DNA from 2 places in the Escherichia sp. TC-EC600-tetX4 genome. Region 1 is predicted to be linked to the other one. Evidence: predicted binding sites of a transcription regulator. Region 1 holds the regulator's gene; the other holds the start of a gene.
What was found. The regulator LexA, encoded in region 1, represses DNA repair genes until DNA is damaged. The targets are predictions, from matches to a motif close to TNCTGTATGTACATACAGNA.
Positions count from the first base shown of each region.

Region 2: dinG (ATP-dependent DNA helicase DinG) is a predicted target of LexA. The motif match lies at 3,325-3,344, and genes of this name have one in related genera.

Region 1 is NZ_CP079924.1:4,223,399-4,228,337, reverse strand. It holds gene plsB (glycerol-3-phosphate 1-O-acyltransferase PlsB) at 1-2,221, opposite strand, end outside; gene dgkA (diacylglycerol kinase) at 2,392-2,760, shown strand; gene lexA (transcriptional repressor LexA) at 2,870-3,478, shown strand; gene dinF (MATE family efflux transporter DinF) at 3,551-4,876, shown strand.
Region 2 is NZ_CP079924.1:3,042,704-3,047,642, forward strand. It holds gene hcxB (hydroxycarboxylate dehydrogenase HcXB) at 1-29, opposite strand, end outside; gene ybiB (DNA-binding protein YbiB) at 170-1,132, opposite strand; gene dinG (ATP-dependent DNA helicase DinG) at 1,160-3,310, opposite strand; gene ybiA (N-glycosidase YbiA) at 3,430-3,912, shown strand; gene rhlE (ATP-dependent RNA helicase RhlE) at 4,144-4,939, opposite strand, start outside.

The DNA.
Region 1 (4,939 bases):
CGGAGAGACGTTGCGCGACGGTGCGGCTCTCTTTCTCCAGCGTACCGCGGTTGATCGACGGGTTGGCACTCAACAACCAGAAGGTGATGGCATAACGTTGCAGCGTTTCGCGCGCGCCTGCGGCCAGCAGCTGTAGCGTGCGAGAATGCGCCGGGTTGATATGCAACTCATCATCTTGCAGGGTAATCAGCCCCTGACGTTGCATCTCATTTGCCAGCGCATCAATAACGTCCGGCAACTCGTCGCGATCCCAGCGCAGGAACAGCTCCGCTTTCAGCATTGGGTAAAGCACATTGACGTGCTCCATCAATACGTCGCGGGAGATGTGGCGATGCTGGGTGACGATTGCCGCCATCAGCGAAGGCAGCACCAACATATGCGCAATGTTGTTGCGATAGTAGGTCATCAGCACCGCTTGCTCGCGCGGCAGAATGATGATGTCGCCGATTGTGTCTTTCTCGACTTCAAACTTGTTCATTTGCAGCGCGTGATCGATAAGCTCGCTGGCGCTGGCTGAAGGAACGGTAGAGTCCGTGGAGTAGGGCACGTTGCGCATCAGATCCAGGTAGCAGTTGAGTTGCTCGGTTAACTGCTCGCGGGTGAGTGAGCGCTGACGTGATGCCAGTAGCGCAGTACAGCACAGGTTCATGGCGTTTGCCGCGCCTGCGTTGTTAATGCGTACCATCAGATCGGCAGCAATATTATTGACCGTCGGCGTTAACCATGCCGGACGCACCGCTTCGATGGGATCGATAGATTCACGCCAGTCAGGTACATGCTGGTTAAGGTAGGTCATCAACGGCATTGGTTCACCGAAGTTGACGTAACCCTGACCGAGATTACGCAGCTTGCTTAAACCGCGCAGCATCTGCGGCAGGCTCTCTTTCTCTTTCGTCGCGCCGCGCAGTTCTTTGGCGTAAGTACCCACTTCCATGACGTGCTCATAACCGATATAGATCGGAATCAGCGTAATCGGACGCGTGCCGCCACGCAGCATCGCCTGAATGGTCATCGACAGCGTACCAGTTTTCGGATCCAGCAAACGCCCCGTACGGGAACGACCGCCTTCCACGAAGTACTCGACGGAATAACCACGGCTGAACAGTTCGCCGAGATACTCCCGGAAAACGGTGGAATAAAGTTTATTGCCTTTAAACGTACGGCGAATAAAGAACGCCCCCAGACGGCGGAAAATCGGCCCGGCAGGCCAGAAATTCAGGTTGATCCCGGCGGCGATATGCGGCGGCACCAGCCCCTGGTGATACAGCACGTAAGAAAGCAGCAGGTAGTCCATGTGACTGCGGTGGCAAGGCACATATACCAGCTCATGACCGTCGTGGGCCAGCTGGCGAACGCGCTCAGCGTTATGGACGTTGATGCCCTGGTAAAGTCGGTTCCAGGTGAAGCCCAGAATACGGTCAGTCAGGCGAATCATCTCGTAAGAGAAATTCGCCGCAATCTCTTCCATCAGTGCAATCGCGTTCTGCTGCGCTTTTTCATGGGAGATTTTTTTGCTGCGCGCTTCATCTTCTACCGCTTTGGCAATGGCGCGGGAGGCGAGCAGCTTATTAAACAGATCCTGACGAGCAGGCAAACGTGGGCCTACGGCAGCCAGACGTTGACGGGCAAAGTGCATACGCGCCACGCGCGCCAGTTTCTGAGCGATAGTTTTATCCGTGCCGTGTTCATCCGCCATACGGCGCAGCGAAACTGACGGCGAGAAACGCACAAAACTGTCGCGACCGAGCCACAGTACAGCGAAAAATTTCTGTACGCCGTTAAGCATACGCAGCGGCGGGTTCACTTCGCCTTTTTCACGCCCCGGCGCGCGACCAAACATCACCGACACTGGCACCATCTGCACATCCAGATTTGGGTTGCTACGGTGCAAATCGAGATAGTCGTGGAACAGCTTAATAGACTCTTCTTTCGGCGTGTAATAGGTGAACACACGCGGCCCGCCGTGAATGAACACATAGCGCGGCAGTAGCGTGCCGTCGATTTCCAGCGGCTCTAACGGGTCAGGCAAGTCATGTGCCAGACACTGGGCGCGCAACGTCAGCAAATCTGCTTTCGAGTTGTACGGTAAAACGTACATAATTGGACGAGAGGTATCCAGCCCCAGTTCCGGGGCAGGATCTGCCGGAATAGACTTGCTTTTTACCAGGATGCTTAATGGTAAATTCAGTAATTTGTAGTAAATTCGTGGCCAGCCGGACATAAACGATGTAAAGCCTCTGGTTAATAATGCAAATGCGCGGCAAGGATAGCAGAAAGTCATGGGAAATTCTGTGGTATCCGCTCATGTTTCGCGCGGCGCTACGCAAACCCGAATCATCGGATTTAACGGTACACTGATATTGACGCTCATAATGTAAAAAGGTTCTTTCAATGGCCAATAATACCACTGGATTCACCCGAATTATCAAAGCTGCTGGCTATTCCTGGAAAGGTTTACGCGCTGCATGGATCAACGAAGCGGCATTCCGTCAGGAAGGCGTAGCGGTATTGTTGGCGGTGGTCATCGCCTGCTGGCTGGATGTGGACGCGATTACCCGCGTGCTGCTTATCAGCTCCGTGATGCTGGTGATGATTGTGGAAATCCTCAATAGCGCCATCGAAGCAGTGGTTGACCGAATTGGCTCTGAATACCATGAGCTTTCCGGACGCGCAAAAGATATGGGATCCGCTGCGGTGCTGATTGCCATTATCGTCGCCGTGATTACCTGGTGCATTCTGTTATGGTCGCATTTTGGATAACCCTTCCAGAATTCGATAAATCTCTGGTTTATTGTGCAGTTTATGGTTCCAAAATCGCCTTTTGCTGTATATACTCACAGCATAACTGTATATACACCCAGGGGGCGGAATGAAAGCGTTAACGGCCAGGCAACAAGAGGTGTTTGATCTCATCCGTGATCACATCAGCCAGACAGGTATGCCGCCGACGCGTGCGGAAATCGCGCAGCGTTTGGGGTTCCGTTCCCCAAACGCGGCTGAAGAACATCTGAAGGCGCTGGCACGCAAAGGCGTTATTGAAATTGTTTCCGGCGCATCACGCGGGATTCGTCTGTTGCAGGAAGAGGAAGAAGGGTTGCCGCTGGTAGGTCGTGTGGCTGCCGGTGAACCACTTCTGGCGCAACAGCATATTGAAGGTCATTATCAGGTCGATCCTTCCTTATTCAAGCCGAATGCTGATTTCCTGCTGCGCGTCAGCGGGATGTCGATGAAAGATATCGGCATTATGGATGGTGACTTGCTGGCAGTGCATAAAACTCAGGATGTACGTAACGGTCAGGTCGTTGTCGCACGTATTGATGACGAAGTTACCGTTAAGCGCCTGAAAAAACAGGGCAATAAAGTCGAACTGTTGCCAGAAAATAGCGAGTTTAAACCAATTGTCGTTGACCTTCGTCAGCAGAGCTTCACCATTGAAGGGCTGGCGGTTGGGGTTATTCGCAACGGCGACTGGCTGTAACATATCTCTGAGACCGCGATGCCGCCTGGCGTCGCGGTTTGTTTTTCATCTCTCTTCATCAGGCTTGTCTGCATGGCATTCCTCACTTCATCTGATAAAGCACTCTGGCATCTCGCCTTACCCATGATTTTCTCCAATATCACCGTTCCGTTGCTGGGACTGGTCGATACGGCGGTAATTGGTCATCTTGATAGCCCGGTTTATTTGGGCGGCGTGGCGGTTGGTGCAACGGCGACCAGCTTTCTCTTTATGCTGTTGCTGTTTTTACGCATGAGCACCACCGGGCTGACTGCGCAGGCTTATGGTGCCAAAAATCCTCAGGCATTAGCCCGTACGCTGGTGCAACCGTTGCTGTTGGCGTTGGGGGCTGGGGCGTTAATTGCGCTGCTGCGTACGCCGATTATCGATCTGGCGCTGCATATTGTTGGCGGTAGTGAGGCAGTCCTGGAACAGGCGCGGCGCTTTCTTGAAATCCGCTGGTTAAGCGCACCGGCGTCGCTGGCGAATCTGGTATTACTCGGTTGGTTACTCGGCGTGCAATATGCCCGTGCGCCAGTAATTTTGTTAGTGGTCGGCAATATCCTCAACATTGTGCTGGATGTCTGGCTGGTGATGGGGCTGCATATGAACGTGCAGGGCGCGGCGCTGGCGACGGTTATTGCGGAATATGCAACATTGCTGATTGGTCTGCTAATGGTGCGTAAAATCCTCAAACTACGCGGAATTTCCGGCGAAATGCTGAAAACTGCCTGGCGAGGAAACTTCCGTCGCTTGCTGGCGCTTAACCGCGATATCATGCTGCGTTCGCTGTTGTTGCAACTCTGTTTCGGCGCGATCACCGTACTTGGCGCGCGACTGGGGAGTGACATTATCGCTGTTAACGCGGTTCTGATGACGCTACTCACCTTTACCGCCTATGCGCTGGATGGTTTTGCCTACGCGGTTGAAGCGCACTCCGGTCAGGCATACGGTGCGCGCGACGGTAGCCAGTTGCTGGATGTCTGGCGGGCAGCGTGCCGCCAGTCGGGGATCGTAGCGTTACTGTTTTCGGTGGTTTATTTGCTGGCTGGGGAACACATCATTGCGTTACTGACGTCGTTAACCCAGATTCAGCAGCTGGCTGACCGCTATCTTATCTGGCAGGTGATTTTGCCGGTGGTTGGCGTCTGGTGTTATCTGCTGGACGGCATGTTTATAGGCGCAACGCGTGCCACCGAAATGCGTAACAGTATGGCGGTGGCCGCCGCAGGTTTTGCGCTGACGCTCCTTACGCTGCCGTGGCTGGGTAATCATGCTTTGTGGCTGGCATTAACCGTCTTTCTGGCGTTGCGCGGGCTTTCTCTGGCGGCTATCTGGCGGCGTCACTGGCGCAATGGTACCTGGTTTGCCGCAACGTGACGGTTAAAAATTCTGAATAAATAATCCTAAGCCAAATTGCTGACTACACTTAATCTCACGTTC
Region 2 (4,939 bases), 1.2 Mb from region 1:
TGAGCATCAAAGCGATGACCACTTTCCATGGTTAACTCCTGTTTATGTTATGTGTTTGTTGTATTTTTATGCTGCACGCCGGGCGTGGGAAGGTCAATAAAGATGCAGGAATTTCATATTGCGGTGGGGTAAAAGCCGGATGACATGGCTCATCCGGCTGAGAAAAGAATTAAAATGCCTGATTAACGCGCGCCAGGCCGTCGCTGATAGTTGCCGCTTCACCCGTAGCCACCAGGCAGCAAGCCATCTGGATTTTCAGCGATTCGGGAATCGGTTCGCTGCCAGCAAGGCAACGCTCAATCCACTGCGCCGTGGTTTCCGGATCTTTTGCTTGTGGCAGTAACTCGCTACCAGCAGTGTCCTGTTTTTCATACAGCACCCGCATCCCTTCACGGTCAATGAGATTGATCTGCGGGCAGCGCTGCGGATTAGCATACACTTCACCTTCAGTACCATGCATTAGTAGCGCCCGCCCGCCGATATCGCTAAAGAACTTCGCGACGCGTCCAATGTATTCCGGATGCGAAACGCTGGAAAGACGCAGCGCCTCACCTTCGGCAAATGGCGTCGCCAGTTTCGCCAGGGTATGTGCACTGTTACGCACGCCCATCCGCCAGCGCATCGCCAGTTGTTTTTCCAGCGGCGGGCAAAACGCGCCGACTGGCATAAACACCGGTTGATGTTCGTCGAGCTTCGCCTGCGCCTGCCCGCCGTGCAACGTTGGCGTAATACCCATCAATTCAAAAATGGTTTCAGTCAGCACGCGGGTTGGATCTTCGCTAACCCCGTGAACCACCACAGGAAAACCGAGTTTGTGCAGGAGAATCGCCAACAACGGCGTCAGGTTGGCCTGTTTACGCGCGCCGTTGTAACTGGGGATGACAATCGGCATCGGCTTGCCTGCTGGCGGCGTCAGCTTGATGGTGTGATTTTGCATGGCTTCGTAAAAGCCGAGCATCTCTGCTTCCCCTTCTCCTTTGATACGCAGCGCAATCAATACGCCGCCCAACTCAAGGTCAGGGACTTCACCATTGAGCATATGAGCATACAGACCGCGCGCAGTATCCCGGTCTAAATCGCGCGCGTGGTTTTTCCCGCGCCCGATCTCTTTAATGATTTTGCGATAGTCCATTTACGACTCCTTACCTGACTCACATCATTAACGCCGCCGACGGCGTGGGGATTTCGTTTTTTCTTTCTTTTTAACTATACCTTCAGGGACTTCCGGTTGCTCTATCGGAAATACCGGTAATGCATCCAGTAGTCGCTTGCCATAATTTTTGGTCAGCAAGCGTTTGTCGTAGATAACCACTTCGCCCCAGCAACCGTGGCTTCGAATCAGTCGCCCAACCTGCTGAATCAGGTTAAACGAGGCGCTCGGCAGGCTTTGCACCTCAAACGGATAGCGGTTGAGGCTTTTCAGCCATTCCCCTTCGGTGATCACCACCGGGCTGTCGATGGGCGGAAAAGCGATTTTGTGGATATGCACCTGGCTGAGCAGATCACCTTTCAAATCAAGCCCTTCGGCAAATGACTGTAAGCCCACCAGCACGCTGCGCTCACCGTTGGCGACGCGTTTGCGGTGCAGTTCAACTAAACGGTAACGCGGCTGATCGCCCTGAACCAGCAACATCAGACGTAAATCCGTCACATAGTCGAGAAAGCGCTGCATCGCCCGTCCGCTGGCAAACAGTACCAACATACCGAGATGTTTTTTGCTCTCCACCTGCTTACGGAAAAAGGCCGCCATTTCGGCAATATGCTGCTCTTCGTTGTCGATGGAAGGCTCAACGCGCATCCGGGGAATAACAATTTTGCCCTGTTCGCAGTGGTTAAAGGGGGAATCCAGCGCCACAAAACGGTCGCCCGCTTTCTCTTTCAGACCACTCATCTCCTGCAAACGCGAAAAACTGTTCAGCGAACGCAAGGTTGCGGAGGTGACAATAATGTGCGGAATACTGCGCCACAGCAGCCTTTCCAGCTGATCGCTGACACGTATTCCCACGCAGTGAAACCAGAGGTGTAGCTGCCCTTCGCGCTCTTCCCGCGTCGCCCATTTGGTCACCGGTGCACCGGAAGATTGCGCCAGCGAAGCCAGCCGCCAGAGTTTGCTTTGCGCCTCGAACATCCCCAACGCGCGGTTCATCTGCAAAATCAACCGATGCAGACGTACAATGTCATGGCTGCCGGTTTTCTCACTTAAATCGTTAAGAAATAACTCCGCCAGGCCACGCAGCATCTCGGTGAGTTTTGCCAGCCGCTGGCAGATCTCCAGCACTTCATCTGGCAGTTCGCCCATCGCAAAACGGTGCTCTGCCTCCTGCCCGGCAGGCATGTAGAGATTGAGAATGTTGTTTAACGAGGCGATAAGCTCATACAACTCTTCACAATGCGCATTCAAACGTTCAGGGATCGCCAGCGGTGGGATGGTCTTCGGGCGAAACTGCTCCATGCAGGTAGCGACCAGTTTCGTGAACAAGTCCAGCTGTAGCCGATACCACGGCGCGGTGATTTCGGCGCTCATCTCAAGCGCATCCCGCGCCACATCCGGCAGGTGATGGCCTTCGTCCAGCACCAGCAGTAAATTTTTCGGGTCAGGCAATACCGCTTCGCTTTCCATCGCCGCCATCACCAGCGCATGGTTTGCCACCACCACTTCCGCTTCCTGAATCTCCCGACGAGCGACAAAAAACGGGCATTCACGATAGTAGTAACAATTGCGGTTGAGGCAGCTGGCTTTGTCGGTACTTAAACGACGCCAGAGATCGTCATCTATAGCGATATCAGTATGATCGCGCAGACCATCCCATTTATAAGTATCGAGATCGCCCTTCAGCTTCGCACAACGTTTTTGCTCTTCCTGATTGTTCGGCGTCAGTTCGTCGTCAAGAAACGCCAGCAGATCCTGTTGCGTGGGTTCAGTACTGGCGAGCGCCGTCAGATTACGCGGACAAACGTAGCGCCCACGCCCAAAAGCGGCAGTGAATTTAAGATCGGGAATGATCTTTTTCAGCAGCGGTAAATCTTTGCTGTAAATCTGATCCTGCAATGCCACGTTGGCGGTACTCACCACCAGCGTTTTTTGCTCTTCGCGGGCAATGGCGATGCCGGGAATCAAATAAGAGAGCGTTTTCCCAACGCCGGTGGGGGCTTCAATCGCCAGATGTCGCCCTTCTTCTCCGGCCAGCGTTTTGGCGACGTCCGCAATCATCTGCCGCTGCGGCGCACGGGGAATAAAGTCGGGGATCTGTTCCTGAAGCGCCTTATACCAGGCGGCAATTTGCGCTTTAAGCGCGGCGGTTAATGCCATGAGAAAACCTGAAATACTGTATAAACAGCCAATATTGTGGCATTTTTCGGTTTTCAGGGGTAATGGTTTTTCTGTTTCTGGAAAGCGGCTCGCAATAACCACCAACATAATGCGGTTTAATGCCCGTTCGAGCACAAAGGATCCAACACGTCATGCAAGACACCATCATAAATTTCTACAGCACCAGCGATGACTACGGTGATTTTTCTAACTTTGCCGCCTGGCCCATCAAGGTTGACGGGAAAACCTGGCCTACCTCAGAACACTATTTTCAGGCACAAAAATTCCTTGATGAAAAATACCGCGAAGAGATCCGTCGGGTTTCTTCCCCTATGGTCGCCGCACGCATGGGGCGCGATCGTTCTAAGCCTCTGCGTAAAAACTGGGAGTCGGTCAAAGAACAGGTGATGCGAAAAGCACTTCGCGCTAAATTCGAACAGCATGCAGAACTGCGTGCGCTCTTGCTGGCAACCGCGCCCGCAAAACTGGTTGAGCATACGGAAAACGATGCTTACTGGGGAGACGGTGGTCATGGTAAGGGCAAGAATCGACTGGGCTACCTTTTAATGGAGTTGCGCGAACAATTGGCTATAGAGAAGTAACGTCTCGGTGGCTTATGGGCGGTAAAACAGATAAATTTTTTCCCGTGTTCTCAAATTGCTGACAAGTGCTTGTTGTGAAATGCCGGATGCGGCGTAAACGCCTTATCCGGCCTACAAAAGCATGCAAATTCAATATATTGCAGAGTTCACGTAGGCCTGATAAGCGTAGCGCATCAGGCAGTTTTGCGTTTGTTCATCAGCCTGATGCCGGGCATAGCCCGGCATAAAAGATTACTGCGCAGCGGCAGGTTTACGCGGACGGCGGCGACGTTGTTGTTCGCCTGCCGGTTTGGCATCGCCGAGGCGGCGAGACGGTTTTTCTGCAGGTTTCGCGCTTGCAGATTTTGCGCCACCTTCCCCACGGCGTGGTTGCTGTTGACCGCGACCACCACCTTGCCCACGACCGCCGCCGCCACGTTGCTGGCGACCGTTCTGGATCGGTTCGGCTTTGATTGACGGGTCCGGCTCATAGCCCGGAATCGCAATGCGCGGGATCTCTTTTTTCAGCAGTTTTTCGATATCACGCAGCAGTTTGTGTTCATCAACACACACCAGCGACAACGCTTCACCGGTAGCAGCCGCACGACCGGTACGCCCGATACGGTGGACATAATCTTCAGGTACGTTTGGCAGTTCATAGTTGACGACGTGCGGCAGCTCTTCAATATCCAGGCCGCGCGCAGCGATGTCAGTTGCCACCAGTACACGAATATCGCCCGATTTAAAATCAGCCAGCGCACGAGTACGCGCACCTTGCGATTTATTGCCGTGGATCGCCGCACTACGGATGCCATCTTTATTGAGCTGTTCAGCCAGATGGTTAGCGCCGTGTTTGGTACGGGTAAACACCAGCACCTGCTGCCAGTTCCCTTTCCCAATCATGTGCGACAGCAATTCGCGTTTGCGTTTCTTATCGACAAAGTGAACGTGCTGGGTCACCTGATCAGACGCGGTATTGCGGCGTGCCACTTCGATTTCCAGCGGGTTGTGCAACAGTTTTTCCGCCAGGGCTTTAATATCGTCAGAG